DNA from 3 places in the Corynebacterium sp. AOP40-4SA-5 genome. Region 2 is predicted to be linked to each of the others. Evidence: predicted binding sites of a transcription regulator. Region 2 holds the regulator's gene; each other region holds the start of a gene.
The links. The regulator LexA, encoded in region 2, represses DNA repair genes until DNA is damaged. The targets are predictions, from matches to a motif close to CGAACANNTGTTCG.

Region 1: the regulator LexA is predicted to act here: its motif matches at 6,923-6,936, upstream of ACT3S3_RS02690 (HNH endonuclease signature motif containing protein).
Region 3: the regulator LexA is predicted to act here: its motif matches at 5,544-5,557, upstream of ACT3S3_RS00710 (HNH endonuclease signature motif containing protein).

What each region holds. Positions count from the first base shown of each region.
Region 1 covers NZ_JBQSWS010000003.1:90,344-100,585, forward strand. The annotation lists gene ftsZ (cell division protein FtsZ) at 1-212, shown strand, start outside; gene pgeF (peptidoglycan editing factor PgeF) at 193-945, shown strand; gene ACT3S3_RS02665 (cell division protein SepF) at 1,016-1,600, shown strand; gene ACT3S3_RS02670 (YggT family protein) at 1,607-1,903, shown strand; gene ACT3S3_RS02675 (DivIVA domain-containing protein) at 2,081-3,124, shown strand; gene ACT3S3_RS02680 (hypothetical protein) at 3,174-3,332, shown strand; gene ileS (isoleucine--tRNA ligase) at 3,626-6,832, shown strand; gene ACT3S3_RS02690 (HNH endonuclease signature motif containing protein) at 6,974-8,290, shown strand; gene ACT3S3_RS02695 (DNA polymerase IV) at 8,326-9,660, shown strand; gene ACT3S3_RS02700 (asparaginase) at 9,661-10,242, opposite strand, start outside.
Region 2 covers NZ_JBQSWS010000009.1:74,729-84,970, reverse strand. The annotation lists gene hrpA (ATP-dependent RNA helicase HrpA) at 1-948, shown strand, start outside; gene nrdR (transcriptional regulator NrdR) at 962-1,423, opposite strand; gene ACT3S3_RS07485 (hypothetical protein) at 1,517-1,798, opposite strand; gene lexA (transcriptional repressor LexA) at 2,311-3,060, shown strand; gene ptsP (phosphoenolpyruvate--protein phosphotransferase) at 3,149-4,867, opposite strand; gene ACT3S3_RS07470 (DeoR/GlpR family DNA-binding transcription regulator) at 5,108-5,896, shown strand; gene ACT3S3_RS07465 (HPr family phosphocarrier protein) at 6,031-6,300, shown strand; gene ACT3S3_RS07460 (uracil-xanthine permease family protein) at 6,395-7,738, opposite strand; gene hflX (GTPase HflX) at 7,758-9,212, opposite strand; gene ACT3S3_RS07450 (hypothetical protein) at 9,261-10,037, shown strand; gene ACT3S3_RS07445 (hypothetical protein) at 10,030-10,242, shown strand, end outside.
Region 3 covers NZ_JBQSWS010000001.1:144,587-154,828, forward strand. The annotation lists gene ACT3S3_RS00685 (hypothetical protein) at 1-74, shown strand, start outside; gene ACT3S3_RS00690 (serine/threonine-protein kinase) at 71-1,642, shown strand; gene ACT3S3_RS00695 (hypothetical protein) at 1,799-2,674, shown strand; gene ACT3S3_RS00700 (hypothetical protein) at 2,676-3,347, shown strand; gene ACT3S3_RS00705 (hypothetical protein) at 3,344-3,973, shown strand; gene ACT3S3_RS00710 (HNH endonuclease signature motif containing protein) at 3,978-5,465, opposite strand; gene ACT3S3_RS00715 (hypothetical protein) at 5,609-6,907, opposite strand; gene ACT3S3_RS00720 (hypothetical protein) at 6,919-7,137, opposite strand; gene ACT3S3_RS00725 (C40 family peptidase) at 7,154-8,137, opposite strand; gene ACT3S3_RS00730 (hypothetical protein) at 8,134-8,487, opposite strand; gene upp (uracil phosphoribosyltransferase) at 8,606-9,247, shown strand; gene ACT3S3_RS00740 (phospho-sugar mutase) at 9,256-10,242, opposite strand, start outside.

The sequences.
Region 1 (10,242 bases), on a different contig from region 2:
AGCCGGGGATCTTCAACGGTGAGGAGGCGCCCGCCGCCCAGCGTCAGCAGGAGGAGTCGACGAGCTTCACCCGCCGTACCCGTTCGGGTGTGCCCGGTTCCTCCGAGCCGGCGAACTCCTCGGGCCTGTTCACCTCGAACGGCGACCGTCGCGACAACCGTGACAGCCGCGATGACGGAGACGACGATCTCGATGTCCCGACCTTCCTCTGAGCCGGTGGAACGTAGCGTCCGCAAGGTCGTCACCGACCGACACGGCGGTGCGTCCACGGGAGACTTCGACTCCTTCAACCTCGCCGGCCATGTCGGCGACGACGAGGCGTCCGTCGCGGCGAACCGTGCCCGGCTCGCCGGGCTGATCGGTGTGCCCGAGTCCCGCATGGTGTACATGGAGCAGATCCACTCGCCGAACGTCACCGTGGTCACCGCGGAGATGCTCGACGAACTGGACGGCGCGCCGGTGGAGTTCACCGACGCCCTGGTGACCGCCGAGCCCGGTGTGGCCCTGGTCGTGCTGACCGCGGACTGCGTGCCGGTGCTGCTGTCCGACGAGGAGGCTGGGGTGGTCGCCGCCGTGCACGCCGGACGCATGGGCGCGCGCAACGGCGTGGTGCCCGCGACGCTGCGGCGCATGGTGGAGCTCGGCGCTGTGCCGGCGCGCATCCACGCCCTGCTCGGTGCCGCGGCCGCCGGTGTGGACTACGAGGTGCCCGAGGAGATGGCCGCCGACGTCGAGGGGCGTCTGCCGGGGTCACGCACGACGACATCACGCGGAACCCCGGGTCTGGACATCCGCGCGGGGATCACCCGTCAACTGCTCGGTGAGGGTGTCCGCTCGGTCGACGCCGACCCGCGCAGCACCGTCTCCGAGGAGAACTTCTTCTCCTACCGGAGGGAGGGGCGCACGGGCCGCCAAGCCTCCGTGATCTGGATTCCCGACGCCTGACCGGACTTCCCGGTAATTTCGACAGTAGACGATCCCCGCACGACACATCCCAGAGAAAGCGAGACAGACCATGGCAGACGGAATCACCGGGAAGGTCAAGGATTTCTTCGGCTTCGGTGACGTTGACAGCTTCGATGACCCCTACTACCGCGACGAGTTCGAGGAGGACCGCGGCGGCTACCGTTCCTCCGGTCGCTACCAGGACCGCGAGGACGACCGTGACCGGGACCGCGACTACGAGCGTCCCGACCGCACGGAGCGTGCCGAGCGCGCCGAGCGTCCTGCGCGGTCCGAGCGCTCCGACTACGACTACCGCGCCCCGCGCACGCCGCGGCGCGCGGAGACCCCGGTGGCCCCTGTGGCCCCGGTGTCGCCGGCGCAGTCGCGTGAGCCGCAGGTCGTGCGTCTCGCACTGAGCTCCTTCCAGCAGGCCGGGGAACTGGCCACGGAGTTCAAGGCGGGGGACATCGTGGTCCTCAACCTCTCTGCGATGGAGAAGTCGGAGGCGAGCCGCGTCCTGGACTTCTCCGTTGGTCTCGCGAAGGGGCTCGACGGTACGCTGAAGAAGCTCGGCGGTATCCGCAACTTCGCGCTGATCCCCGCTTCCGTGACCCTAGACCAGAGCCAGCTCGACCAGCTGGTGGAGGACCAGTAGAACACCGTGGCTGCCACTCTCTATTTCATCGCCCTGCTCCTCCGGCTGTACTGGTTCATCCTCCTGGCGAGGGTGATCATCGAGATGATCCGGTCCTTCTCACGGCAGTGGAGGCCGTCGCGGCGTTTCGCGCTGATCGCCGAGCCGATCTTCGTGTTGACCGACTTCCTGGTCAAGCCGTTGCGTCGCATCATCCCGCCGCTGCGTCTGGGCGGGGTCGCCCTGGACGTGTCGGTTCTGGTGCTGTTCTTCGGCATCTCGATCCTCACCTCCGTGCTGCTGGGTATCGCCAACAGTGTGTGACGCGGGGTGGGGCGTTCTTGCAGGTGGGAAAACGCCTGCTGTATAACTGACCTGAAAGACTACACATGAGGTTGAACCTGAAGCCTCATGACCGTGGTCGCTGATAAGATCGTGACCGACTCACCGTCCGGCCCCACTAGGCTTGGCGGAACACATCGACTGTGAAGGGAACTACCGATGCCGTTGACTCCCGCTGACGTTCATAACGTGGCATTCAGCAAGCCGCCGATCGGCAAGCGTGGCTACAACGAGGACGAGGTTGACCAGTTCCTCGATCTCGTCGAAGACACGCTGGCCGAGCTGCAGGACGAGAACGACGACCTGCGCGGCCAGGCCGGCTCCGGTGCCGCGGCACCGGTCGCCGCCGCCGCTACCGGTTCGTCGGACGACTCGGCGCTGAGCGCCGAGCTGGACGAGGCCCGTGCCCGGGTGTCCGAGCTCGAGGCCGAGCTCGCCAAGGCGCAGGACGCCACGGCCGCCGCCGAGAAGCGCGCGAACGCCGCCGAGGACAAGGCCGCCGCCGCCGACAAGCGCGCCGAGTCGGCGCAGGCCCAGGCTGCCCAGTCCGCCAGTTCCGCACAGTCCAACCAGGCTCCGGCCGCCGCCCAGGCCCAGGCCCCGGCGGACACCGCCACGGCCGCCGGTACCGCCAACGCGGACACCCACATGCAGGCCGCCCGCGTGCTGAGCATGGCCCAGGAGATGGCGGACCGTCTCACCGGCGACGCCAAGACCGAGTCGCAGGGCATGCTGGACGACGCCCGCAACGAGGCCAACCGCACCCTCGAGGACGCCAACACGAAGGCGAGCTCGCAGCTCTCCGACGCGCAGAAGCGTTCCGAGAAGCAGCTGGCCGACGCCGACCAGCAGGCCCGCAAGTCGGTGGCCGAGGCGCAGCAGAAGGCTGACACCCTCGTCGCCGACGCGACGCAGAAGTCCGAGACCCTGATCTCGGACGCCACGGCACAGTCCGAGGCGCAGGTCCGCGCGGCGCAGGAGAAGGCCGACGCGCTGCAGAAGGACGCGGAGCGCAAGCACACCGAGATCATGACCACGGTGAAGAAGCAGCAGTCCGCGCTGGAGAGCCGCATCGAGGAGCTTCGTACCTACGAGCGGGAGTACCGTACCCGCCTGAAGACCTTCCTCGAGTCGCAGCTGGAGGAGCTCAACAGCCGCAGCACCGCGGCCCCGAACTCCAACATCGACTTCGGCGAGAAGTAAGGCCCTTCCCGGGTCTGACGACGACGGACGAGGACGGACGGCAACCGAGATGCTCGCACTGTCCCTGCTGATGTCCCTCCTGGGGTTCCTGGCTCTGCTGGTGGCCCTGTACGTGGGATCCACGTTCTGGGCGTGGGTCTGCATCGGGGTCGCCGTCGTCGGCCTGGCCGTCTTCGTGGTGGACCTGATTCTCCGCCGCAGACAGTGACACGTATACTTCATTGATGACCGGCCCCGCACCGCCGTGCGGGGCCTTTCATTCGCACTGATCCGGCCATCACCGGGGAGCGATCCGGAAGAAAGGCGTTCAACCACCCCGGTTGCGCCGAGTAGAGCCGGACGTGGTCGCGGCACGTCACAGCCGTAGGAACAAGTGGGATTCCCCGGTCCGGCGGTGTCGTCGGGGAGCCCAAGCGGGGTGGTACCGCGTGGTCCGGTCGTTGTGCCGGGCTCTCGTCCCCGCGGACCGTGAGAAGCACACCAACTTACGAGGAGTCCGCGATGAGCACCCCCGCAGGCGGAGCGTACCCGCACACCGACATGTCGGACGGCACCAGTTCCTTCCCCACGATGGAGGAGAACGTCCTGGACTACTGGGGTCGGGACGACACCTTCCAGGCGTCCCTCGACAACCGTGAGGGCGCCCCCGAGTACATCTTCTACGACGGCCCCCCGTTCGCCAACGGTCTGCCGCACTACGGTCACCTGCTGACCGGCTACGTCAAGGACATCGTCCCGCGCTACAAGACGATGCGCGGCTACCGCGTGCCGCGGGTGTTCGGCTGGGACACCCACGGCCTTCCGGCGGAGCTGGAGGCGGAGAAGCAGCTCGGCATCACCGACAAGGGCGACATCCAGAAGATGGGCCTGGCGAAGTTCAACGAGTACTGCGCGACGTCGGTGCTGCGCTACGCCGACGAGTGGAAGGACTACGTCACCCGGCAGGCCCGGTGGGTGGACTTCGACAACGGCTACAAGACCATGGACATCACCTACATGGAGTCGGTGATCTGGGCGTTCAAGGACCTCTACGACAAGGGCCTGATCTACCAGGGCTTCCGGGTGCTGCCGTACTCGTGGGCCGAGCACACCCCGCTGTCGAACCAGGAGACCCGCCTGGACGACTCCTACAAGATGCGTCAGGACCCCACGCTCACGGTGACCTTCCCGGTCACCGGTGCGCAGCCGGGCACCGCCGCGGTGGAGACGCTGGCCGCCAACCCGGCGCTCGCCGAGGCGTCCGCCCTGGCCTGGACGACGACCCCGTGGACGCTGCCGTCGAACCTCGCGCTGGCGGTCAACCCGTCGGTGTCCTACGTGCTGGTCACCGCCGCGCAGGACGGCGCGGACGCGATCGCCGGACGCAGCGTCCTGCTTGCGAAGGACCTGGCGGGTGCCTACGCCGCGGAGCTCGGCGAGGACTCCGAGGTCGTCGCGGAGTTCACCGGCGCGCAGCTGGTGGGGCTGACCTACGAGCCGGTCTTCGGCTACTTCGCCGACCGTGCGGAGCTGGGGGAGAAGCGTGCCTTCCGGATCCTGGCGGCGGACTACGTCACCACCGAGGACGGTACCGGTGTGGTCCACCAGGCGCCGGCCTTCGGTGAGGACGACATGCTGACCTGCAACGCCGAGGGCATCGACACGGTGGTCCCGGTGGACATGGACGGCAAGTTCACCTCGCTGGTGCCGGACTACGAGGGCCAGCTGGTCTTCGACGCCAACAAGGACATCATCAAGGACCTCAAGGCCGCCGGCCGGGTGGTGCGCCACCAGACCATCGAGCACTCCTACCCGCACTCCTGGCGCTCCGGTGAGCCGCTGATTTACATGGCGCTGCCGAGCTGGTTCGTGTCCGTGTCGTCCTTCCGTGACCGGATGGTGGAGCTCAACCACGAGCAGATCGAGTGGATCCCGGAGCACATCCGCGACGGGCAGTTCGGCAAGTGGCTGGAGGGCGCGCGGGACTGGAACATCTCGCGCTCGCGCTACTGGGGCTCACCGATCCCGGTGTGGGTGTCCGACGACGACGCCTACCCGCGCACCGACGTCTACGGCTCCCTGGACGAGCTGGAGGCGGACTTCGGGGTGCGTCCCGAGTCGCTGCACCGCCCGTACATCGACGAGCTGACCCGCCCGAACCCCGACGACCCGACGGGCCGCTCCACGATGCGCCGCGTGCCGGACGTGCTGGACGTGTGGTTCGACTCCGGGTCGATGCCGTTCGCGCAGGTGCACTACCCGTTCGAGAACAAGGAGTGGTTCGACTCCCACTCGCCGGCGGACTTCATCGTGGAGTACATCGGCCAGACCCGTGGCTGGTTCTACCTGCTGCACGTGCTCTCGACGGCGCTGTTCGACCGTCCGGCGTTCACGAAGGTCGTCTCGCACGGCATCGTGCTCGGCGACGACGGACTGAAGATGTCCAAGTCGAAGGGCAACTACCCGGACGTCAACGAGGTGTTCGACCGTGACGGTTCGGACGCGATGCGCTGGTTCCTGATGAGCTCGCCGATCCTGCGCGGCGGCAACCTGATCGTCACCGAGCAGGGTATCCGTGAGGGTGTTCGTCAGGCGATGCTGCCGATGTGGAACGCCTACTCGTTCCTGCGGCTGTACGCGCACAACCCGGCGCAGTACGACACCTCCTCGTCGAACGTCCTGGACCGCTACATCCTGGCCAAGCTGCACGACACGGTCGAGGCGGTCACCGGTTCGCTGGACGCCACCGACATCGCTGCGGCGACCGACGAGATCCGTCAGTTCTGCGATGCGCTGACCAACTGGTACGTGCGTCGTTCGCGTGACCGGTTCTGGGCCGGCGACTCCGGCGAGGACGGCCACCCGGAGGCCTTCAACACGCTCTACACCGTGTTGGAGACGCTGTGCCGGATCGCCGCCCCGCTGCTGCCGATGACCACGGAGGTCATCTGGCGGGGTCTGACCGGTGAGCGGTCGGTGCACCTGACCGACTGGCCGTCGGCGGACGAACTGCCGGCGGACGCGGACCTGGTGGCCTCGATGGACGCCGTGCGCGGGGTCTGCTCGGCGGCGTCGTCGTTGCGCAAGTCGCACAAGCTGCGCAACCGCCTGCCCCTGCCGGGGCTGACCGTGGCCCTGCCGGAGTCCGCTGCGTTGGCGGACTTCTCGTCGATCATCCGCGACGAGGTCAACGTCAAGGAGATCTCCTTGACCGACGATGTGTCTTCCGTGGGTCGTTTCGAGGTCGTCGTCAACGCACGTGTGGCCGGCCCGCGCCTGGGCAAGAACGTCCAGACCGTGATCAAGGCCGTGAAGACCGGCAACTACACGGTCGCCGAGGACGGCACGGTCACCGCCGACGGCATCGAGCTGGTCGACGGTGAGTTCAGCCGCAAGCTGGTGGCGGTCGACCCGGACAACACCACGGAGATCCCGGGCGGCGACGGCCTGGTCGTCCTGGACACCGCCGTCACCCCCGAGCTGGAGGCCGAGGGCTGGGCCGCTGACCGCGTCCGTGGTGTGCAGGACGCACGCAAGGCGTCCGGCTTCGACGTCTCCGACCGGATCACGCTGACGCTGTCGGTGCCGGCGGACAAGCGGGAGTGGGCCGACCGGCACGCCGACGCGATCGCCGGCGAGGTGCTCGCGACCTCCGTGACCGTGGTCGTCGACGAGACGCTGAGTCACGACGTGGGCGACGGGGTCACCGCCGAGGTGGCGAAGGTGTAGTCCCGCCGCGTCGTCGACCTGCCCCGGACGGTTCGCCGTCCGGGGTTTTCGACGTCTCCGCCCCGAGACCTTGACACTCGAACACACCATCGATAATGTGTTTGCTCTCGAGAGCGGTTCCATGAATCTGAGGGGAAAGACATGGTGCAGGACGGTACGGGACTGAGCGTCATCGAACGTGATTACGAGGAGCTGTGCTTCGACTGCGACGTCGAGTACGTGGAGGAGAACCTCGACGAACCCTGCTGGGCGGTCAGCGCGCAGGAGGTGATGTTCAACGCCAAGCGCGACATCAACGTCCTGGAGCTCGACATCGCCCGTGAGGCGGCACCGTCGCCGGGTATGGAGGTCTCCCGCCACGTCCGGAAGCTGTCAGTGGGGTTGGGGGTGTCGAAGGGTAAGGCCCTTGCATACTGCGACATCGGGACGATGCTGACCAGGATGCACGGGGTCGGCCTGCTGCTGAAGAACGGCGCGTTCTCCTTCGACCACCTGCGCGCGCTCGCGGATTCCGTCGCCGCCGTGGACGACGGGCACCTCGAGGAGGTCGAGCGTTCCGTGATGGGTGTGCTCACCCCGACGGTTCCGCGGCAGGCGGTACCCGGGGTGGTCACCCTGCGCCGTCTCGTCCAGGAGGTCGTCGCGGAGATCCAGCCCTCGGCGCGACCACTCGACCCGGAGGGCCACGGTGAGGTTCCGCCGCCGCAGTGCCAGCTCGACTTCTCGGTCGACACCCGTGCGGACGCGGCGACGGTCTTCCACGTCACCGTGCCCACCGACGAGGGCATCGGCGCCATCCGCATCATCGACGCCGTCGCCGCGGCCCGCGACTGCACCCGCGCCCAGGCCTTCATCGACCTGGTGCACGGTCGGGCGGGGGACGTGTCGGTGACGTTGAACTGCTACCGCAACCTGGACAGCGGCACGATGCACCTGGAGAGCACGTGGTTGCACGAGGTCGCCACGGACCGCTGGATGGAGCGGGTCACCGAGCTGTGCGTCGCCGGGCACAGCGAGGTCTCCGGCTACACGCCCTCGGCCCACCAGCGCGCCACGGACGCCGGGCGGGACGGCACGTGCCGGTTCCCCGGGTGCGACCGGCCCGCCGCGGAGTCGCAGATCGACCACGTGAGCCGCTGGACCGGTGACGAGGAGGACGGGGGAAAGACCGCGTCCTGGGCGATGCACTCGCTGTGTCCGGGGTGCCACAGCCTCAAGACCCGCGGACTCTACGACGTGACCCTGAACCCGGACGGCTCGGACTGGTGGACCAGCGTGGAGGACGGCCACGTGTACGTGACCACCCCGACCGGCCCGTTGGCCGAGGCGGTCCTGGACTTCGACACTCGTCTGCACCGCAAGGTCCGAACCCTGGCGGCGCACAACGAGGCCAGGCTTCGTCGGATCGGCGAGGTCGTCGAGGCTGCCCGCGTCGCGGCTCAGGAGGTGCCTTTTTGACGGTGCTGGCGGTCCCCGGAACTAGACTCGGGGACATGAACTCCACGCAGCGATGGGTGGTCCACCTCGACATGGACGCGTTCTTCGCCTCCGTGGAGCAGTTGACCCGTCCGACGCTCGCCGGACGCCCCGTCCTCGTCGGCGGTGCCTCCGGCCGGGGCGTCGTGGCCGGTGCGTCCTATGAGTCGCGGGTGTACGGGGCCCGGTCGGCCATGCCGATGCAGCAGGCCGTGCGCCTGTGCCGCGGCAAGGCCGTGGTCGTGTCCCCGCGCTTCAGCGTGTACTCCACCGTCTCCGCCCAGGTCTTCGAGCTCCTCGGGCGCGAGGAGGACACCGTCGAGCAGCTCAGCGTGGACGAGGGGTTCGTGGAGCCGGAGTCGCTGGTCGGGCTGGACGCCGCGGAGGTCGAACGGTGGGCCCGCGTTCTGCAGGAGCGTGTCGACGCCGAGATCGGCCTGCCCTGCTCGATCGGTGTGGCCACCACGAAGCTGGACGCGAAGATGGCCTCCGACCTCGCCAAGCCGCACGGGGTGACGGTGGTGGGTGCCGATCGTCGCGGGGAGGTCTTCGGCCCCCGTCCGGTCGGGGAGTTGTGGGGTATCGGCCCGGTGGCCCAGGGCAAGCTGGCCGACGTCGGCGTCACCACCATCGGCGCATTCACCGCGATGGACGACGTGGACGTCAAGGGCCTGCTCGGCTCGGTGGGTCTGCAGGTCCTCGGCTACGCCCGTGGTGCGGACACCCGCCCGGTGGCACCGCGGGCGCGGTCGAAGCAGGTGTCCGCGGAGCGCACCCTGGAGGTCGACGCGGTGACCACGGTGGAGGTCGACCCGGTGCTGGTGCTGGCGGCCACCGCGGCGCGTCGTCGACTGCTCGGGGACGGTCGGGCGGCCCGTACGGTGACGGTGAAGACCCGGACCGCAGACTTCAAGGCCCACACGCGCTCGACCACGCTGGTCACCCCGACCGACGACCTCGACGAGATCCTCGCCGCGGCCCGCTCGGTGGTCCCGCGGCCCGAGGTGTCCGGCGCGGTGCGGCTGGTGGGGGTGAGCCTGTCCGGGCTGACGGAGGAACGCCAGGCCGTGCTTTTCCCGGAGCCCGGCATGGTCGCCGTGGAACCGGAGACCGAGACAGAGACCGAGCCGGCGCCCGAACCCGAGCCGGAACCTGAGGCCACCGTCACCTCCTGGCGTCCCTCTGCGGACGTGCACCACCCCGAGTTCGGCCACGGTTGGGTGCAGGGCACGGGCGCGGGGGTGGTGAGCGTGCGTTTCGAGACCCGCTCCACCGGGCCGGGCAGGGCGCGCACCTTCGCCGTCGACGACCCGGAGCTCAGTGCGGCGGACCCGCTGGACAGTCTCCGTTAGTCAGCCGGCACGGCGGACGGCCAGTTCGCACAGCAGTTCCATGCGCGCCTGCGCGGCGGTGAGTTCTCCGCCGGAGCGCACCCCGGCACGGGCGAGGGAGCGTCCTCCGCCGGCGCCGCCGTAGACCAGCTGCACCCCGCCGGACGCCACACGGCTGGCGACGACGACGGGGACGCCGGCCTCGACGGCCCGGTGGGCACCGTCGGCGAGCACCCCGATGTTGCCGGACCCGAAGGCCTGCACGACCACGCCGTGCGCCCCGGCGGACACCGCGGCGTCGATCGCGGCGGGGTCGGCGCCCTGGCAGGCGGACACGATGTCCACGCGCAGCCCGGCCAGCGGGGCCGGGGGAGCGGACGGGTCGGCCGGACGGGTGGGGCGGGTGATGCCGGCCGGGGTGTCGAAGGCGGCGTCGGCGGTGGTGTGCACTTTGCGCACACCGTAGGCGGGCGAGGTCCGCCCGCCGAGCACCACGGCGGGATGCAGGACGCGGCGCGCCGCCTCGATCGCGTCGCGCAGGTTGCCCGGGCCGTCCGGCGCCGGGTCGTCGGCGGGACGTTGCGCGCCGGTGAGCACCACCGG
Region 2 (10,242 bases):
CCGCAGGACTCCGCGTCCCATGGCCCGACGAAGAAGAAGGGCCGGGGACGACGCGGCGGAAACGGTGCAGGGGGTACCGGTGGTGTGCTCGCCCGTTCCGCGAGCTGGAGCAGCGACGGCATCGGGGTCATCCCCGAGTCCGTCGAGACCGTGGTGGACGGCCAGACCACGTCGGCCTACCCCGCGCTGGTCTCGGCGGGCAAGGACGGCGTCGTGCTGAAGGCCTTCCCCACCCCGCAGGCGGCGGCGGGCCAGCAGTTCTCCACGGTCCTGGAGATGATGGTGGCGGCCTGCCAGGTCTCCACGAAGCAGATGGTCAAGGGACTGCAGTTGCGCCAGCGTGTGGCGGTGGATACCTATCCGCACGGCGGCGCGGACGCTCTGGTGGACGACTGCCGGGTACTGGCCTGTCGAAACCTGCTCGAACAGTACGGTCCGGTGATCCGCGATCCGGAACGGTGCGCCGAGGCGGTCAGCGCCGCGAGGGACCGCGGCCCGGGACTGGTCCGCCAGATCTTCGTGGCGATCACCCCGGCGGTCCTTGCCGTGGCGGACATGTCGCAGGAGCTCTCGGCGTGGGACGGGGCTGCCATCGAGGACATGAAGGCGCAGCTGGAGTTCTTCCTCGGACCCCACCAGGTGGCCAAGAACGGCGTGGAACATCTTCGTCACGTACCCCGGTACGTTGCAGCGATGCAGTCGCGCCTGGAGATGATGGAGTCTGACCCGGACCGGGAGGAGGACCTCGACGACCAGGTCAGGGAGTGCCTCGAGGCGGTCGAGGAGGCCCGGCGCCGCCTGCCGGCGATTCGGGCGGCCTCGTCGCAGTTCAAGGATGTCCTCTGGCTGGTCGAGGAGTTCCGGGTGTCGCTGTACGCCCAGAACCTAGGTACGTCGCGTCCGGCGAGTGTCGCCCGGGTGCGTAAGGCACTGGCGAAGATCAGGTAGCCCCGGGGGAGGGCTACCCGGTCGCGTCGCTTCGCCGCTCCTGGAGCGCCCGGATCTCCTTCTCGAAATCCTCGGTCGACCGGAAGGACTTGTAGACCGAGGCGAACCGGAGGTAGGCGACCTCGTTGAGGTTGCGAAGGGGCTCCAGGATCGCCAGGCCGATGTCGTCGGCGGCGACCTGCGAGCCGTGGGAGGCACGCAGTGACTGCTCGACGTCGTGGGCCAGGATCTTCAGGTCGTCCCCGGAGACCTCGAGGCCCTGGCAGGCGCGACCGACTCCCCTGATCACCTTGTCGCGGCGGAACTCCTCGGTGACGCCACTTCGTTTGGTGACCAGCAGCACGGAACGTTCCAGGGTGGTGAACCGGGTCTTGCAGGAGAGGCATTCGCGGCGGCGGCGGATAGCGGAGCCTGATTCCACCGTGCGGGAGTCCACGACCCGGGAGTCCTCGGAACGGCAGGCTGGACAGAGCACGGTGTTCTCCCTTGCGGAGGTCGTCAGGACGGTAGGTGTTCCCACATGCTACCCCCGCCCCCGGGCGGAACCACCGTCGGCCGACGGGGCCGGTCAGTAGACCGGGATGACCACGTCCCGGTTGCTCACCCGGGAGTCCCCGTGGTCGCCGTCGCCACCCAGCTCGCTGACGTCGTTGAGCGAGGCGATCCTCGCCACCGCATCGCCGACGCTGGCCCCGTGCACGTGCTGCTCGGCGATCTCCGCCAGACTCTGGCCCTCGCTCACCGTGACGGTGGTCGTCCCGGTCGGGGTCACGGTGTCCTCCTGCGGGCCGGTGACCGCCGGCGAGACGGCGAGGAAAGCCACCAGTGTGGCCAGCGACAACACGGTCATGCCCGGGGAACCCACGACCATCGACGCACGACGCCGCATTCTTGCGTACCGGGAGGTCGGCTCGAACGGACGTTCAGCAATTCTGCCCTGACGGAGGTACCGCTTCCGTTGCACGACCGAGGGGGTCCGGACCGATCCTTCCCCCCAGGTGTTCGAGAAACCATCCATCTCCGACCCGGACCACTCCGGACGCCGATAGACGGGACGGCGGAGACCGGACCGACGACTTTCAACCGACATCGTGCTCATGACAACCCTCTTTCCGTGGAAGCAGACCGGATTCCCGGCTTCAGACAAGGACCATGACAGCACCGCGGACGGACATCGACTGATTCCGACGGCACATTCTTCGTCCGTGTGTTCGAAGTTCTGTATCTGCACCCGAAGGTAGCACGGGTGTTCGATGATGTCCACAGCCTTCCCGAATTTTTCGAACACCCTGACCAACGATGTCCGTTCGGTCATGTAAGGTCGGGGACACGACCGGTACAACGAGTCCAGGAGTGGGTCAGATGTCAGAGAAGCAGAAGTCCTCCGTGGGAACCACGGCAGGCAAGCGAAAGCGGGCGAAGGTCACCGAGGCAGGTGCCGCGCTCGACGCAAAGGGGAGGGAGAAGCTTTCCGACCGTCAACGGCGCATCATGGACGTGATCAAGGACGCGACCCGGTTCCGCGGATACCCGCCGAGCATCCGCGAGATCTGCGACGCGGTCGGGTTGAACTCGACCTCGTCGGTGTCCTACCACCTGCGCGAGCTCGAGCGTAAGGGGTACCTGCGCCGCGAGGACAACAAGCCGCGCGCGGTCGACATCAGGGACTTCGAGGACGAGGTCGACAACCGTCCGGGGCCGAAGCCCGCCAACGCCGGCGGTCCTGCGGGGATGCCGGAACCGTCCTTCGTCCCCGTCGTCGGCCAGATCGCCGCCGGTTCGCCCATCCTGGCCGAGGAGCACGTCGAGGCCCACTTCCCTCTCCCCCAGGAACTCGTCGGCGGCGGGGAGCTGTTCCTGCTCCAGGTTGTCGGTGAGTCCATGCGCGACGCGGGCATCTTCAACGGCGACTGGGTCGCCGTGCGCTCCCAGAAGGTCGCCGAACTCGGTGACTTCGTCGCCGCGATGATCGACGGGGAGGCGACGGTCAAGGAGTTCCAGAAGGACGACGCCGGCGTCTGGCTGCTCCCCCACAACGACCTGTTCGAACCCATCCCGGGTGACAACGCCGACATCCTCGGTCGTGTGGTCGCGGTGCTGCGAAAGATCTAGGCACCCCGCAAACCCCACGTAGATAGGCGAAACCCCCGGACAGTCTCCGTCAGAGGCCTCCGGGGGTTTCGCGTGGGTACAGGGTGCGCTAGAGCCCCAGCACGGCTGCGGCGGCGGCCTTGGCCTCCTCGGCACCGTCGGCGTCCAGCGCGGCGGCGGCCATCTCGCGGCACACCGCGAAGTCCACCTCGCCCAGCTGTGCACCCACCGCGGCGAGTGCGGGCGGTGCCGCGGACAGCGAGGTCACACCGAGACCGGCGAGCACGCAGCCCAGCACCGGGTCCGCGGCAGCCTCACCACAGACCCCCACGGCCGTCTTGGTCACCGCACCAGCGCGGCAGGTGGTGTGGACCAGGCGCAGCACCGCGGGCTGCCACGGGTCGGTCAGGTGTGCCAGCGACGCCGACATGCGGTCCGCCGCCATCGTGTACTGGGTCAGGTCGTTGGTGCCGATGGACACGAAGTCCAGGTAGGGCATCATCTTGTCCGCCATCAGCGCAGCCGCCGGAACCTCGATCATCGCGCCTGCCACGAGGCCACGCTCGTGGCACAGCTCGGCGAACCACTTCGCCTCGTAGACGGTGGCGACCATCGGCGCCATCACCCAGGTCTGGGCCGCGGAGTCCTCACGGCCGGACAGCTTCAGCGCCAACGCGATGCCGTCGAGCTGACGCTCGAGGAGCTTCTGGTTCGTCCGCGCGATCCGCAGACCGCGCACGCCGAGGGCGGGGTTCTCCTCGGTCTCCGCCATCACGTAGGGCACCGGCTTGTCCGAGCCGGCGTCGAGCGTCCGGATCACGACCTTGCCCTCCGGGAACGCGGAGAGGACCTCGGCGTAGCGCCGCGCCTGCTCCTCCACGGACGGCTCGGTGGTCTCGCTGAGGAAGCCGAGCTCGGTACGGAACAACCCGATCCCCTCGGCCACGGACTCCGCGGCCTGGCGGGCGGCCGCGCCGTCCTGAACGTTGGCCAGCAGCTGCACCCGGTGGCCGTCGGCGGTCTGTGCCGGGCCGTGCCAGCCACGGACCTTCGAGGCCAGCTCGGCGGCGGCGGTGACCCGTTTCTCCACCTCCGCCGGGTCCACGCCGGTCTCCACGGTCCCCGCCGCACCGTCCACCAGTACCTCGGTGCCGGCACTCACGCCGCGCAGGTTACTCCCCACCGCGACGATGCACGGCAGGTCGAGCTGGCGGGCGATGATCGCGGTGTGGCTCGTCGCACCACCCTTCTCGGTGACCACGGCGATGATCAGCTCAGGGTCCAGCGTGGCGGTGTCGGCCGGGGCGAGGTCGTCGGCGAACAGGATGTGGGGGGTGTCGACGTCCGGAATGCCGGGTTCGGGCTCCCCCCGCAGCTCGGCGATGACACGGTCGCGCACGTCCATCAGGTCGGTCACACGCTCGGCCATCACACCGCCGGCCTTCAGGAACATCTCCACGAAGTCGTCGGTGGCCTGACGGACCGCGTACAGGTTCGTCTGACCTCCGTTGACGGACTTCTTGACCTTCTTCGCCCAGGCACGGTCCTTGGCGATCGCCACCGTCGCCTCGAGCACCTGGCGGGCATTGCCCTCCACGGTCTGCGCGCGGGAGGTCAGGCGCTCCGAGACGGTGTCCACCGCGTCGACGAAGGCCTGGTACTCCGCCTCACGGTCGGCGTCCCCGACCGTCTTGTCCGGGCCGGGCAGCTCCGGACGGTCGGTGACCCACGTGACCGGTGCGAAGACGGTTCCGGGAACTACGGACTTGCCCTTCAGGACGACGGGCTCGCCGTCCGAGGGGGCTGCCGGGGGATTCGTGTCTGCCATAGTGTCTGGTCTCCCACAAATTTTCAGATCGCACGACCTGGTGGACGTCGATGCAACTACCAAGGTCATCTACCGAGGTCTTTTACCGAGGGTCCGACCCCGCGGGGTCGAGGTACGAACGTGATGGACAGGTTCGCCGACCACGATACCCTCTTTCACCCACCCCCCGGGGTCACCCGCCGGGCCATACCCACCCCCGAATCGGCGTTCATCCCTGCGCCACCCCATACAATGCACATCATGAACTCTGAGGAACGTCGCCGCCAGATCGCGTCACTGACCGCGGTCAACGGGCGTGTCACCGTCGTGGAGCTCGCAGAGCGGTTCGCGGTCACCCCTGAAACCATCCGCCGTGACCTCACGGTACTCGACAACGACGGTGCACTGCACCGCGTCCACGGCGGCGCCGTTCCCACCAACACCTTCCAGACCCGTGAGACCCCCATCGAGCTGCGCAGCACCACCTCGACCGAGGCCAAGATCAGGATCGGACGCGCCGCGGCCGACCTCCTGCCGCGCACCGGCACGGTGTTCCTCGACGCCGGCACCACCACCGCGATGCTGGCGCACGCCATCGCCGAGGCAGGACGCCCCGACGACAACCCCTACCGGGGGTTGACGGTGCTCACCAACTTCCTCCCCCTCGCCGTCCGCCTGTCGGCGGCGGGCCTGTCGGACGTCCAGCTCATCGGTGGTCACATCCGCCCCATCACCCAGGCTGTGGTCGGTGACATCGCGTTGCGCACCATCGGTGTCCACCACGCCGACCTCGCCTTCATCGGCACCAACGCCCTGTCCATGGACCACGGCCTGTCGACCGCGGACGCCGAGGAGGCCGCCGTGAAGCGCGCGATGATCGCCAACTCCGACCGGGTCGTCGCGATGTGCGACTCCACGAAGTTCGGCCGCGACTACCTCGTCAGTTTCGCCAACGTGCCGGAGATCGACGTGCTGGTGACCGACGACGCCGCGCCGCGCCAGTATCTAGAGGCCTTCTCCTCCGAGGACGTCAACGTCGTCACGGCATAAGAGGCGGGACGGTCGTGACGGCGCGATCCGGCACAGTTCGGCTACGCTGTCAGGGAGGGCACCACACGCCGGGCACTGCCGGCGGTCAGCGCCCGACCATCATGATCGACGACCTGATAAGGACATTCACAACCATGGCCTCCACTACCGTCACCGTCGGCTCCACCGTGGGCCTGCACGCACGTCCCGCCACCATCATCGCGGAGGCGGCTGCCAACTACGACGACGAGATCCTGCTCTCCCTGCCCGGGGAGGACGACGAGGAACCGTCGGACGCATCCTCCTCGCTGATGATCATGGCCCTGGGTGCCGAGCACGGTGACGAGGTGACCGTCTCGTCCGACAACGCCGAGGCCGTGGAGGCGATCGCCGCGCTGATCACCAAGAACCTCGACGAAGAGTAGGAACAGCGTCGACGGGGGCACCCGTCACCGCAGTCGAGTCCGGCCCCGACACCTGCACGGCAGGTGTCGGGGCCGGTTCTGTCTGGCGCGGCCTCTAGTTGTGGGAGAGGTAGTCCCGCACGGCGGGTTCGCGTCCCTCCCCGACGTTCTCGAACAGCCACCGCAGCAGCGGGTAGCCCACGATGATGCCCACCGAGCCCCAGGCGATGCCCTCGAGCTCGAGCGAGCCGATCTGCAGGGTGAGGTTGCCGATGCCGGCGATCAGGGCCACGGCCGCGGCGGACAGGTTCACCGGGTTGGTCAGGTTGACGTTGTTGTCCTGCCAGATGCGGATACCCAGCAGGCCGATCATGCCGTAGAGCACCATCGTGGCCCCGCCGAGCACGCCGGAGGGGATGGTGTTGATCACGGCACCGAACTTCGGGACGAAGGCCAGCACCATCGCGGTGACCGCGGCCACCCAGTAGGCGGCGGTGGAGTACACCTTCGTCGCCGCCATCACCCCGATGTTCTCGGCGTAGGTCGTGGTGCCGGACCCGCCGAAGCCGCCGGCCAGGGTGGTCGCCAGACCGTCACCGATCAGTGCGGGCCCGGCCTGGTCGTCCAGGTTGCGCTTGGTCATCCCTGCCACGGCCTTGACGTGTCCGACGTTCTCGGCGATGAGCACCACCACGACGGGCAGGGTCAGCAGGACCGCACTGACGTGGAACTCGGGGGTGTGGAAGTCCGGCAGACCGAACCACGCGGCGTCGGAGATGACCTCGCCGGCGTCGTCGGAGATGTTGCCGGTGACCACGGCGAACACCCAGCCGACGACGACACCGATGAGGATCGCCAGCCGGCCGACCATACCGCGTCCGGCGACGGTGATCACCAGGACGGCGAACAGGGTCACCGCGGCGACAAGGGGCTGCTCCTGGAAGTTCGCCGTCGCCGCCGGGGCCAGGTTCAGGCCGATCAGCGCGACGATCGCACCGGTGACCGCCGGGGGCATGACCGCGTCCAGCACGCGCCGTCCGGCGGCCTTGACCAGGACACCGACCAGGATCAGCACGATTCCGGCGACCATCACCCCGCCGAGCTGGGCGGCGAAGCCCTCCGCCTGGGTGGCGGTCAGCGGGGCGATGAAGGCGAAGGAGCTGCCCAGGTAGGACGGCACCCGGTTGCGGGTGATCAGCAGGAACAGGATCGTGCCGATACCGGAGAACAGCAGGGTGGTGTTCACCGGGAAGCCGGTGAGTGCGGGCACCAGCAGCGTGGCGCCGAACATGGCGATCACGTGCTGCATACCGATGCCCACGGTCCGTGGCCACGTCAGCCGCTCCTCGGGGGCGACGACCGCCCCGGGGCGGATCGTGCGGCCGTCCCCGTGGAGCGTCCACCCGAACAGCTTCCCCCGTTCAGGTTCCCCGCCGGGCGCTGACTTCTTCTCCTGCATCTCGTCCATTCGGACGAGCTTATTCTGTCGCCCTGTCGTCCGCGATACGCAGGTCCGCCAGTTCCGCGGCGATCACCCCGGGAAGGCGGACCTCCACGCGGGTGCCGAGCTCGGTGTACTCCTGGTTGAGCACCGTGCCGTACTCGTGCAGGCGGGAGACGACCTCCCCCCGGTCGAAGGGGACCTGCAGGACCACGTGCTCGTCCCGGGAATTCAGGAACAGTTCCAGCCGGCTCTCCAGGGCGGCGATCCCCTCCCCGGTGTGCGCGGAGACGAAGAGCACGTCGTCCAACCGGCTGCGCAGCTCTGCGAGCACCAGCGGGTCGGCCTGGTCGACCTTGTTGATCACCAGGATCTCCGGGGGCGCGGACTCGCCGGTGTCCTCGGCGATCTCGCCGATGACCTTGTTCACCGCGGCGATCTGCTCCATCGGGAAGGGGTCGGAGCCGTCGACGACGTGCAGCACGACGTCGGCGGCCATGACCTCCTCCAGGGTCGAGCGGAACGCCTCGACGAGCTGGGTGGGCAGGAAGCGGATGAACCCGACGGTGTCGGAGAACATCACCGCACGCCCGTCGGCCAGCTCGGCCCGCCGGGTCGTGGGGTCCAGGGTGGCGAACAGGGCGTCCTCCACGAGCACCCCCGCTCCGGTCAGCGCGTTGAGCAGCGAGGACTTGCCGGCGTTGGTGTACCCGGCGATAGCGACCTGGGCCATCGCCGAGGCGTCGCGGCGGCCACGCTGCACGTCGCGGGACTTCTTCATGCCCTGGATCTCGCGGCGCAGGCGCGCCATCTCGCTGCGCAGACGACGACGGTCCGCCTCGATCTTCGTCTCACCGGGGCCACGCAGACCCACACCGCCGTTGGAGCCCGCCCGGCCACCGGCCTGGCGCGACAGTGCGCCACCCCAGCCACGGACGCGGGTGATCAGGTACTCCAGCTGCGCCAGGGCGACCTGGGCCTTGCCCTCCTTGGACTTGGCGTGCTGGGCGAAGATGTCGAGGATGAGCATCGTCCGGTCGATGACCTTGACGTCGAGCGCCTTCTCCAGGGCGATCATCTGCCCGGGGCTGAGCTCGCCGTCGGCGACGACGGTGTCGGCGTTGGTCTCCACCACGATCTGGCGCAGCTCCTCGACCTTGCCGGAGCCGACGTAGGTGCCGGCGTCCGGCTTGTCGCGGCGCTGGTAGAGCATGTCGGTGATTTCCGAGCCCGCGGTCTCCGCCAGGGCGGCGAGCTCGGCGAGACGGGCCTCGATCTGGGCGGTGTTGCCCTCGGTCCACACCCCGACGAGCACCACGCGCTCCAGGCGCAGCTTGCGGTACTCGACGTCGTAGCCGTCGTCCTGCTCGGTGGAGTGGACGTTGGTGCCGCGGGTCAGGCGCCGCAGGCTGGAGCGTTGCTCGAGATCGAGCTCGCCGACGGACGTCTCAGCCGGTTCCGGCGTCTCAGGATTCTGTTGGTTGCTTGTCATTGCCCACCATCTTTCCACGATTCGGGGCCACGGAGTAGAGTCGCACCCATGATTCCGGAACTGAGAAGCGTGGGGTTGGAGTTCAGCCGCTGGCAGGACGCCCTGGAGGCGGCGTACGGGACGGGGGCTCTCCGGGTCACCGGGGAGGTCCGCGACGGCCAGGTCCTGCAGTACGACGACCCCAGCGGTGCCCGCCTGGTGATCCTCGCCGTGCCGCCCTACGGTTCCTTCGCCAGCTTCAGCGGGGGTGCGGAGACCTCCGCGCACCTCAGCATGGTCGACGACATCGTCGGTGTGCTCGACATCGTCGCCGACTCCCCCATGCTGCAGGTCCGCGCCGAGGGCGCCCCGGTGACGGCCTCGCTCACCGCGACCGTCGCCCAGGGCCCGCTGCTGTCCGAGGAGGGGACGCTGACCTATCAGCCGGTGCAGATCACCGCGCTCGCCGCAGACCTCGCGGTCTACCGCACGCGGGACGAGGCCGCACGCGCGGGCGTCCTGCGCGTCGGTTCGGTGGAGTCCACGGGCCTGTCGGACCTGAACTCCGGTGCGGTCGCCCCGCACGCCGGCGCGTCCATCGCCGTGGAGGTCGCCGCCGCGGAGCGTCGTACCGCCGCGCTGACCGGCCAGTCCTTCTGGGTGTGCACGGTGAACGCCCCCTTCGCGTTCACGGTCGTGGTGCCCGCGGGGGAGGAGGACGATCTGCCGGTCGGCACGATCCTCTCCGGCAACGTCCAGTTCACGACCACCGCCGTGGACCCGGCGTCCTGCTCCTCTGGCGGATGCGGCTGCGGGTCAGGAGGCTGCGGAGGATCCTGTGGCTAGAAGCATCTCCAAGGCGCTCGCCGGGGTGGTGGTCGTGGGAGCCCTGTCGTGGCTGCTGATCAGCACACTCGGCCGCTTGGGCGTGCTCATCACCGTGATCCTGGTGGTGGTCGCCGCCGTCGCCGTGGTCCGTCAGGACTCCGAGCGCGAGATCGCCGCGCTGAAACGCTCGATCGACCTCTCCGCCACCGACATCGCCACGATC
Region 3 (10,242 bases), on a different contig from region 2:
TCCGGGTCATCGACGGCAGCGGCGACGAGGTGTCCTCCCGCGACTTCACCTGGAGCTCCGAGGACGCCGGGTGAGCGGCTGGGGAGAGACCGGCGCGGACGGTCCAGCCGGTCCCGCCGGTCTCGCCGCCGAGCTCGAGTCCCGGCACAACCTCACCGACCTCACCCCGGTCGGCCGGGGCGGCATGGGGCACGTCTACCGCGCCTACGACCGGGGGCTGCACCGCTGGGTGGCGGTGAAGGCGATCCGTCCGGAGATCGTCGGGCCAGGCGGGCCCGGCGCCGGTGACGGCTACCAGCGGTTCCTCGCGGAGATGAGGACGCTGGCCACGATCCGCCACACCTCGGTGGTCAACATCCACTACGCCGACTCCGCAGACGCGACGTCGACCACCGGTACGGCCGCCTACTTCGTCATGGACTACGTCGACGGCGGTGACCTCGCCGAGGCGCTGGAGGAACGTCGCGGCACCGGACGGCGCTTCAGCGTCGACGAGGCGTGCCGCATCCTGCGTCCCGTCGCCGAGGCCCTGGACCACATCCACCACCGCTCGCCGCCGGTGGTGCACCGCGACCTCAAACCGGCGAACATCCTGCTTCCCCGCGACCCGCACGGCAGCGTGGGCACGACGGCACTGCTCACCGACTTCGGCATCAGCATCGCCGGCGACGACACCCGGGTGACCTCCACCGGCATGGTGATCGGCACGGAGAAGTACATGGCCCCGGAGATCTTCACCATGGCCACCACCTACGGCGCACACAAGGTGGACTACAGTGCGGCGACCGACCGCTACGCACTCGCGCTGATCGCCCTGGAGATGCTCACCCTCACCGCGTTCCGCGACACGATGTCCACGGCCGCGTGGCGGGGCGAGCGGACACTGCCCACGCTCACCCCGGACGCGCTGGCACCGCAGGACGGCCCGGCCGCCCCGCACCTCACCGCGGTGCTGCGCCGGGCGCTGGACAACGACCCCGGGCGCCGGTACCCGACCGCCGTGGCGTTCCTCGACGCGCTCGCCGACCCTGCCGCTCCCGCCGCCCCTGTCTCCGCCAACCGGCAGGACGCGCCGACGCGCGAGGTGCCGGTGAACTGGGCGGCGGCGCCGTCGCCGGCTGCGTCCGGGGCGTCCGTCCGGCGCAACGCGGCGCGCACGCCCGTCGTCGTGCTCGGCGTCCTCGCGCTGCTGGCGGTGGTCGGCGTCGGCGGGTTCCTGGGATACCGCCACGTCGTGACGCCGGCGTGGGACGCCGACGACGCCAGGATCGTCAACGCCTTCCCCTCACTCCTGCCTGAGCGGCAGGGGCAGAGCGGATGGCAGGGGATGACCTGCGACAGCGGCGAGCCCCGCGGCGAGGAACAGGCCCGCGTGACCTGCCGCGGCGACGGACTGACCATGGCCGTCGTCGACTTCGGCAGCGAGGAGGTCCGGGCGTCCTACGTCCCCGCCGAGGGGGCTGCACCGTTCGAGTACGACGGATGCCGGATCAGGACGGTCGATGCCGCCGAGACCGGTGGGGCGATGTCGGTGTTCCCGGAGTCCGCGGACCGTACCCGGTACGCCATGCTGCTGACCGGGGAGGCCGTGGACGAGGCGTCCTCGGCGCTCGACGTCATCCAGGGCATGCCCGTATGCTGATCGGCTGGAGAGGTGAGGGCTCACCGGATTCCAGGTATTCGATTCCAGGTATTCGATTGCCAGACTGATGTATTAGAGTGCCCCTGAACGCCCCAGAGACGGACCAGAGACGGTCCAGTGACGGACCAGAAACGGCCGATAGAGACAAGGACTCCCATGGCGAACTACGACCTGTACACCGAACTTCAGCTCGACAAGGACATGCCGCCGCGGGAGATCGCGGAGGTCCTCGACTCCCGCCTGTCCGACCTGCGCGGTCGGGGATTCAGCGGTGACTCGCCCGAGGTAGACCAGATGCAGACCGCCAGGGCGATCCTCGGAGACCCGTACAAGCGCGACCTCTACGAGGCCGCCCTCAACGGGCCGCAGGACGACGTCGTCAACATCCGGTGGCTGCACGACCTCGCGGACACGCAGTCGCCGAACGTGTCCGGCGGATACGACCTCGTCGGGCAGGGTGTCGACCCGGACGTCACGCGGGAGAATCCTGTCGTGTCGGAGCAGGAACCGCTGATCGGCCAGGACGCCCCGGATCTGGGCGAGTCCCCCACGGAGACCGTGCAGGACGCCCCCGACTATCAGGACGACCCGGACAACCAGGATGCGCAGGACGCGCCGGCGCCGAACTCGTGGCAGCAGCCCGCTGCGTCCTCTGTGCCCGGTGGCTACCGCGGGCCGCAGCACGCCGCACCGAACAACCAGTTCCAGCAGGCGCCGGGTCAGGCACCAGGTCAGGCACAGGGACAGGCGCAGCGCCAGACCCCGCAGCTCGACACGAGCACCTGGGGCGTCGGGTCGCGGTCCCGCAGCGAGTCGAAGCTGTACCTCTCGCTGCTGGCGGTCATCGTCGTCGGCATGATCTACCCGCTCATCGTCCTGCTGACCGCCGGAGCCAGCGACGTGAACGCCGGGCTGTCGGTGATGAAGGCCACGCTGTTCACCCTCGCGCACGTCGCCGCCTGGGTCAGCATCAACGAGATCATCTGGGGCGTGCGCAAGATCGTGGCGCCCGACAACCGTTCGGAGCAGTAGCTTGACGGACACCGGCACGCAGGACGCGACGGCGACCCCGTCGAAGGGGCGGGTGGCGCTCGGCCAGGCCCACGCGTTGGCGACCCACCACCTGGTCGTCGCCGCGGCGACGGGTGTACTCGCCCTGCTGGCGGTAGTCGGACTCGCCCTGCCCTGGGGCAGGACCGTGATCACCGCGGCCACGGCCGGGGCGACCGGCTCGACCGGCGCTGAGGACTCCGACATGGTGTTCACCATCTCCGGCTTCGGTACGGTCACCGGTGCGTTCCACTCGATCGGGCTGCAGGAGACCTGGGTGGACGCGACGCTCCTGTCGCTGGCCTGTGGTCTGCTTCTCCTCGTCCTGGCTGCGGCCGTGCTCATCGGATTCACCGCGCTGCGTCGTATCGCTTCGGTGGTGGTCGCCGTCTGCGGAGCAGGTTTCATCGGGTACGCGGTCTACGGGCTGGTCACGGCACTGGGGGTCGACGACGAACTCTTCTCGACCGACGGCGGACCCAGCGGGCAGGACGCTGAGATCCTGCGGGCCCTGCTCGATTCCGTCCGCACGACGACGGGCCCGGGGGAGTACGTGGTGCTCGTCGCCGGCATCCTGCTGCTGGCGCTGGGGGCGTACTTCGCGCTGCGCTCGTCCTACCCCTGGTCGGCGGCACGTGGGGAAGTCCGGTCGTGACTCCCGGCGGGCGGCAGAGCCCGTGGATTATCGTCGGTATCATCGCCGGTGTCGTCGGCATCCTGGTGCTGGTCGCCGCGCTCGTGCTGGCGTTGACACTGTGGTCTGCGCGTTCGGGGGAGGACGCGACTGCCGCGGACGACGCCGCCCTCGAGCTGACCTCGGTGCAACGCTCGCCGGAGTCTGAACAGGCGTCGGAGACGTCCTCCCCGGACGCGACGCAGGACACCGAGACCGTCACGGTCACCGCCGGGCAGGCCGAAACCCGAACCCAGCCGGAGTCCCCGTCTGAGTCTGAGCCGGAACCCCAGCCGGAACCCCAGTCGGAGCCGGACGACGGATTGGCGTGCGACGGCCGTGGGGTGCTCATCGTCTCCTCGGTGATGGGGAATAGCCCCACCTTCCGTTCGGAGGTGGACGGCGCGGTCGCGGCCAACCCGGGGGCGGTGTTGCTGGAGCCCGGGCACTGTCCCTCCCTGAGGCCGGGCGTGGACGGCACGACGGTCCACCCGGTCGTCGTCGACTACGGCGACGACCGGGAGGCGTTGTGCGCTGCCGCTGCGGCGACCCCGGGGAGCAACGCCCGGCTGCTGGACGGGGACACCTCCTACTCCAGCCCGTGCTGAGGCGTCACGGCGGATCCCCGCTGGTCGTCGTGTCCTTGTCCTTGCTCCCGTTGCTCCCCGGTTTCTTCTCTCCCGTCCTCTTGCGCAGTTGATCACGGTAGAGGCGGCGCCTCGCGGCACCGGGGTGGCGGCGCACCGTGGGGTGGTCGTTGTGTACGGCGGTCCGTGTCGGGTCCTCGCCGACGGGCGGTGTCCAGATGACCCGGCGCCCTGTGCCGTCTTCGGCGGTGACGGTCCACCACCGGTCCGGGTTGGTGCGGGAGTCGTCCACCCGGGCGTGCATGGCGGGTGAGACCAACGTCAGGTTGTCGAGGTCGGTCGCGCCGCCGGCGCTCCACCCGTCGATGTGGTGGACGTGGCAGTGCGCGGGGGCGCTGTCGGTGCCCGGTGCCGAACTGATGCCCTCCTCGCCGACGAGGGCGAGGTACTGGTCCAGGCTCCCCAGTCTGCGGGAGCGGCCGAAGCACAGCGTGCGGCCGTCCACGCCGAGAACCTGCAGGCAGGTCTCCAGGCGGTCGGTGTCCTCCAGCAACGTCGCGGCGGGGACGTGCACGCCCACGTCCGTCAGCGCTGTGCCGGTCCGTGCGATCAGCTGTTCGACCGGCATGACCGCGACGATGGTCGTCGCACCGCGGCCGGGGTTCAGGGCCCGTCCGGGGCCGTAACCGGCGTGGACGGCGGCGGCGAGCGCGTCGTGACGCCGCTGCTCCGGGGTGCGGTCGTCCTCGGCGGCGGCGTCCTCGTCCAGGAGGTCGCCGGTCTTGGCGTGGTCCGCCATGAGACGCTGCATCGACGCCGCGAGGTGCGGGGTCAGGGTGCCGCGGATCGGTGTCATCCCGTCCACGCCCTGCCGCCCGAGCGTCAGCGACCTCATCCTGCGGTGGTCCTTCTCGGTGTAGGGCTCGTCGGCCCCGACGAGGTCCAGGAGGAAGTTGCGTAAGGAGTCGAGGATGTCCGGCCCCTGCTTCCTGGCGAGGTCGGCGACGGGTTCGTCGGCGATGCGCGTGATCTCCGGCTGGATCGCGGCCGGCAGCGCCCGGATCTGACGGTCGACTTTCTCCACCCCGGCGGCGTCGAGGAGGCCTTCACCGACCAGTTCTGTCAGGTGCGGCATGTGCTCGACGTGCGGCGCGGTGGGGTCCGGCCCCCACGGGTCCGGCCGTTCGGCGGTGCGGGACCAGCCGGTGAGACGGGTCTTCGCGTCCCGCAGCGTCGTGTTGAGGATCTCGCTCAGTGCACGGGCACGTCGCTGTGGTCCGGCGGGGAGGTCCGCCTCGTGGGCGGAGATGAATGAGGAATCGGCCAGGGCCAGCTTCTTCCTGGCCCGTTCGAGCTTCTGCACGGCCTGCAGCCGGGAGGACTCGTCCATCCTCGACCAGGTCTCGGGGCCGTGGGCGATGACGTCCTGCACCGCGGAATCGAGCCGGTCCAGCGCCTCGCACAGGTCGGTGGTCGACCCGACCAGACCTGCAGGTGGTTCCGTCTCCGACATCCCCGCCGCCCCTCTCGATCATGTGTTCCGTTGGCCCGCCCTACATGAATCTTCTATCTGCCAACTAACAGTAATGTTCGAAAAGGTGTTCGTCAAGGGTTCTGCGCGAGAAAGTTTCCCGGGCCTCAGAAGTCTCAGAACCGTCAGAACTTGGTGAAACGGCCGGTCAGGTTCTCCTCCAGACGCGTCCACCCGTTCGCCTCCTCGTCGAAGGGGGGCGTCGGGGTCGCCGCGGAGGGGGACCCCAGCATGTAGGCGATGTAGTCCTGCAGACGCGGGTAGGCGAGGAGCACCTTGTTGACCCCGTCGTCCTGCGCCCAGTCGGCGGCGTCGGCCAACAGCTCGTACGCCCGGCCCAGCTGCTCGGTGTCGACGGCCTCGATACCCTCGGTGATGTCGGAGCGCAGCCCGGTGAACCCGTAGACGTTCGACGGGTGGACCTCCACCTCCAGCTCCCCGGCGTTGGCCAGGGTCACCAGGTCGCCCCAGGTCTCCATCTCCGCGAGGTCGTGGTCGCGTGCGTCGACGATCCAGCGCACCAGTGACCGGGAGGACGGGAAGGTGTTGATCTCCCCGCGGTGACCCAGGAACACCGGGGAGCGGTCGCCCACGTAGCAGCGCAGGGTGTAGACCGTGGTCCCGTCGACCGTGATCCGGATCGGGTCGATGCCCGCCCGGCCCCAGGGGGTGGCGTCGTACGGGTCGGCCGCGTCCTCGTCTGCGCCTTCCTCGTCCGAGCCTGCCGCGGCACCTGCAGCACCTGCGGTGCCAGCGATCTCCTCGTCGGCCTTCTCGTCCGCCCCTGCCTTCTCTCCGGCCTCCTCCTTCTCGGCGGCGGCGTCGATGCGCGCCTGCGCGTCGGCGACGAGCGCCTCGGCGTCCTCCCCGAGATCCGGGGTGACCAGTGCCTCGTCGACGTCGTCGGTGAGCTCGACCCAGTTGTCACGCACGGTCAGTCCCACGCTCGACCACTCGGCCAGCCCGTTCTCCCCGGCGTAGTGGTCCTGGCCGCGGCTGACGTTGGACAGCACGGAGTAGGAGTGGAACCACCGGTTGATGCGGTTGATGCCGCACACGACGCCGAGCGAGCGCAGCACCTGGAAGGCGTTGGCCACCGTCCGGGTGTTCTCGAAGGACGGACGGCCGGCCAGGTTGTTGGGGAGTTCGACGAAGCTGATCCGTCCGCCCTTGCGCGGGGTCACGCGCGCTTCCGCGCCGTCCATGAAGGACGCCCAGGCGGGGTGGTCCGCCAGGTCGTGGGCGGACGTCGAGGTGATGCAGGCCAGCAGTTCCGCCGGCGAGTTGAACGCGAAGACCCCGGACTCGTCGCCGAGGAACGCCTGCCACTGTTCGCCGCGCGACACCCAGCCTGGGGCCCACAGCGTGTAGTACGTGCCGGCGGTGGTCTCGAGCTCGAGGGTGACGATTCCGTTGTCTGCCATGACGACAGATTTTAGCGGGAAGCGTGGCCCGGGTCGATGACCGGACCACCGTGTGCACCGGTGGAGGTGAACAGCTCCGCCTTCAGCACCGGTGGCACGGTCGGCGGTGGTTCGCCGAGGAACTGCTCGACGTTGTATTCGGCGCTGGCCGGCGTGGTGACGATCCTGGCCAGGCCCCGGCGCTGCGACCGTCGGCCCAGCCGGCCCCTGCCCGTGTTGTCGTGGGTCATCGTGGTCTCACCCTCCTCAGGCGGTCGGCCGGTAGAAGCCGAGGAAACCCATGCCGATGTTCTCGGTGCGTACGGGGTTGACCTGCACCGGGTCGCCGGCCTCGATCATCTGCCCGTCGCCGGTGACCATGGCGACGTGGCCGTCCCACACCACGAGGTCGCCGGGGGCGAGGTCGTCGGCGCCCACGGGGGTGCCGACGGCCTGCTGGTCGGCGGTGCGCGGGATGTCGACCCCGGCCTGCCCGTAGGCCCACTGGGTCAGTCCGCTGCAGTCCACGCCGGTGGCCGGTGACGTGCCTCCCCACACGTAGGGCGTGCCGATCGCGGACTTCGCCGCCTCCACGGCCGCCGCGGCCTGCGGGGTGGGTGCGCCTGCCACGTCGGACACGTCGGATACGTCGGACGCTTCGGCGCCGACGGCCACCTCCGGCGGTGGGGACCCCGGGGACCCAGGCGACGCCGATGTCGCGGACGCCGGGGCGTCCGGTGACGGCGGCACCGTGGGTAGCGCGGCGTCGGTGACGTCGACGCGGGTGGTGAGTTCGGCGAGCTCGGCACCGAGGAGGTCCAGGCGTTCCTGGGCGCGGGCGAGGTGCAGGCAGGCGATCTGCAGCGCGGCGGCGGGGGCGCCGGGGGAGAGCGGGGCACCGACGACCGCCACCATGATCTGTCGGATGCACTGCTCGACGATGAGCGTGATGTCCGCCGCCGCGCGTCCGGTCGCCGCCGTCGCCTCCTGCGCCACGGCCTCGACCTCCCCGGCCAGGCGGAGGATCTCGGTGGTGTCGGTGCCTGCCCCGGTGAGCCGGTCGACGGCGACGCTGCCCGCGGTGCCGCGCAGCGCGGCGTCCACCAGCCCGGGGAGCTGGTTCGCCAGCTGGCCGGCCAGGTCGGACGTGCCGGCGTCCACCAGCAGGGCGGCGAGCGGGTGGTTGCCGGCGGACGCCGCCGTTGGCACGAGCCGGCGCACGGGTTCGACGAGGCTGAGCAGGTCGGTCATGCCCCGGGCCCCTGCCAGGTGCCCGAGAAGGCCGCCGCGGAGCCGGCCTCGCCGGCCGCCAGGTCCACCGCGGTGGTCGTCAGCGAGGAGGCGCTGGCACGGTAGAAACCGGAGAACCCCGCCAGGGCGTCCGCCTGCCGCCCGCGGGCGCGCTGCAGCGCGGCGACCAGCCCCGCGGCCTGCGGGACGAGGGCCGGGAGCACGGGCGGGACGGCCGGGCCATCGCCGGACGCACCGGTGGTGAGCAGGTCGGCGACACGATCGGCGCGGGACGCGGCGGAGGTCAGTGCCTCCACGTCCGCCACCAGGCCGGTCGCTGCGTGGGTCGGGGACTCGTGTGCGGGTGCCATGGTGAGAGAGACTCGCCGGCGGGCTCGGAGGTTCCCCGCACCGTGGGCTATTTTGGAGGGTATGGAGGATTCACAGCGAACCAGGCAGACCGGTGCGTCCGGCACGGCGTCGAGCGGGATGGAGGTCGTGCAGGTCGACCACCCGCTGGCCGCCTCACGGCTGACGATCATGCGCGACGCCCGCACCGACAACGTCGCCTTCCGCGGCGCACTCGCCGACCTCGGCGCGATGCTGGTCTACGAGGCGTCCCGCGACCTGCCGACCGAGGAGTTCTCCGTGGAGACCCCCGTGGCGATGGCGACGGGGCGGCGTCTGGCGAATCCGCCGATCGTCGTGCCGATCATCCGCGCCGGGCTCGGCATGATCGACCCCGCGCTCTCGATGATCCCCGACGCGCAGGTCGGTTTCCTGGGCATGGCGCGCGACGAGCAGACCCACGAGCCCGTGCCCTACCTCGAGGCCCTGCCGGACGACCTGTCGGACCGCACCGTGTTCCTGGTGGACCCGATGCTCGCCACCGGTGGTTCCCTGCTGCACGGTCTGCGCCTGGTCGCCGAGCGTGGCGCGACGGACATCGTGGTGGTCTGCATGGTCGCCGCGGTGCCGGGTGTGGAGGCGGTGCGTGACTCCGGCTACCCGGTGAAGCGCCTGGTCACCGCCACTGTCGACCCCGAGCTCGACGACAACGCCTACATCGTCCCCGGCCTCGGCGACGCCGGCGACCGGCTCTACGGCCCCCGCAACATCGACCTGAGCTAGTCGCGGGGCTAACTACCCGGCACAGCCTGGCGCACCGTGGTGGCGAGACCGGCCAGCGCGGACTCCACCGCAGCGGTCCCGTCGTCCGTCCCGCCGGCCACCTGGAGGTAGAACTTCGCCTTCGGCTCCGTGCCGGACGCCCGGGCGATGACCCGGTACCCCAGGCCGTCGTCCGACGTCCAGGTCAACCGCACGCCGGACGCCGCGTTGGTGCCGTCGAGTGGTTCGACGTCCGTCCCGCGCGCGTCCCGACCGGCCGCCAGACCCGCCGGCGGCGACTGCGCCCAGTCGGCGACCAGCGTCGCGGCGTCCTGCGTGGAGTCGCAACGTACCGGGACCTGCGCTGTGCGCACCGGTCCGAACTCGGCGTCGAGCCGGTCGAGCTCGTCCTGCAGTGAGGCGCCGTGGGCCTTGAGTTCCGCGGCCCAGGTGGCGGCGAGCAGCGCGGTGGCGAAACCGTCCTTGTCGGCCACGACCTGCGGGAACGGGCAGGTGCCGATCGCCTCCTCGTAGGCGTAGGCGAGCTCGCCGTCGGTATCGTCGGCGGCGCGGGCGAGGTTCTTGAACCCGGTCATCGTCTCGCGGAACTCCCAGCCGCGGGCCGCGGCGATGCGTCCCAGCAGGCAGGACGACACCACCGTCGTCGCGACGACGGGCTTGTTCCCTGTGCTGCCAGTGCCCTCAGCGCCATTGTGCTCCAGCGCCCGCTGCGCGAGCAGCGGACCGGTCTCGTCGCCGCGCAGCATCCGGTAGCCCAGCGGCGCCGAGGCGTCCGGGATGCCGAGCATGCAGCGGTCGGCGTCCGGGTCGAGCGCGACCAGCAGGTCAGGACGTTGCGAGGGCGGCGCGGCGGACGCCTGCGCCAGCAGCAGGTCGCACGCTCCCGGCTCCTCGGGGTTGGGGAAGTCGACGGTGGGGAACTCGGGGTCGGGCCAACGCTGCGGCACCACCGTGTCCGGCCGGTTGAACCCGGCGCTGCGGAACGACTCCTCCAG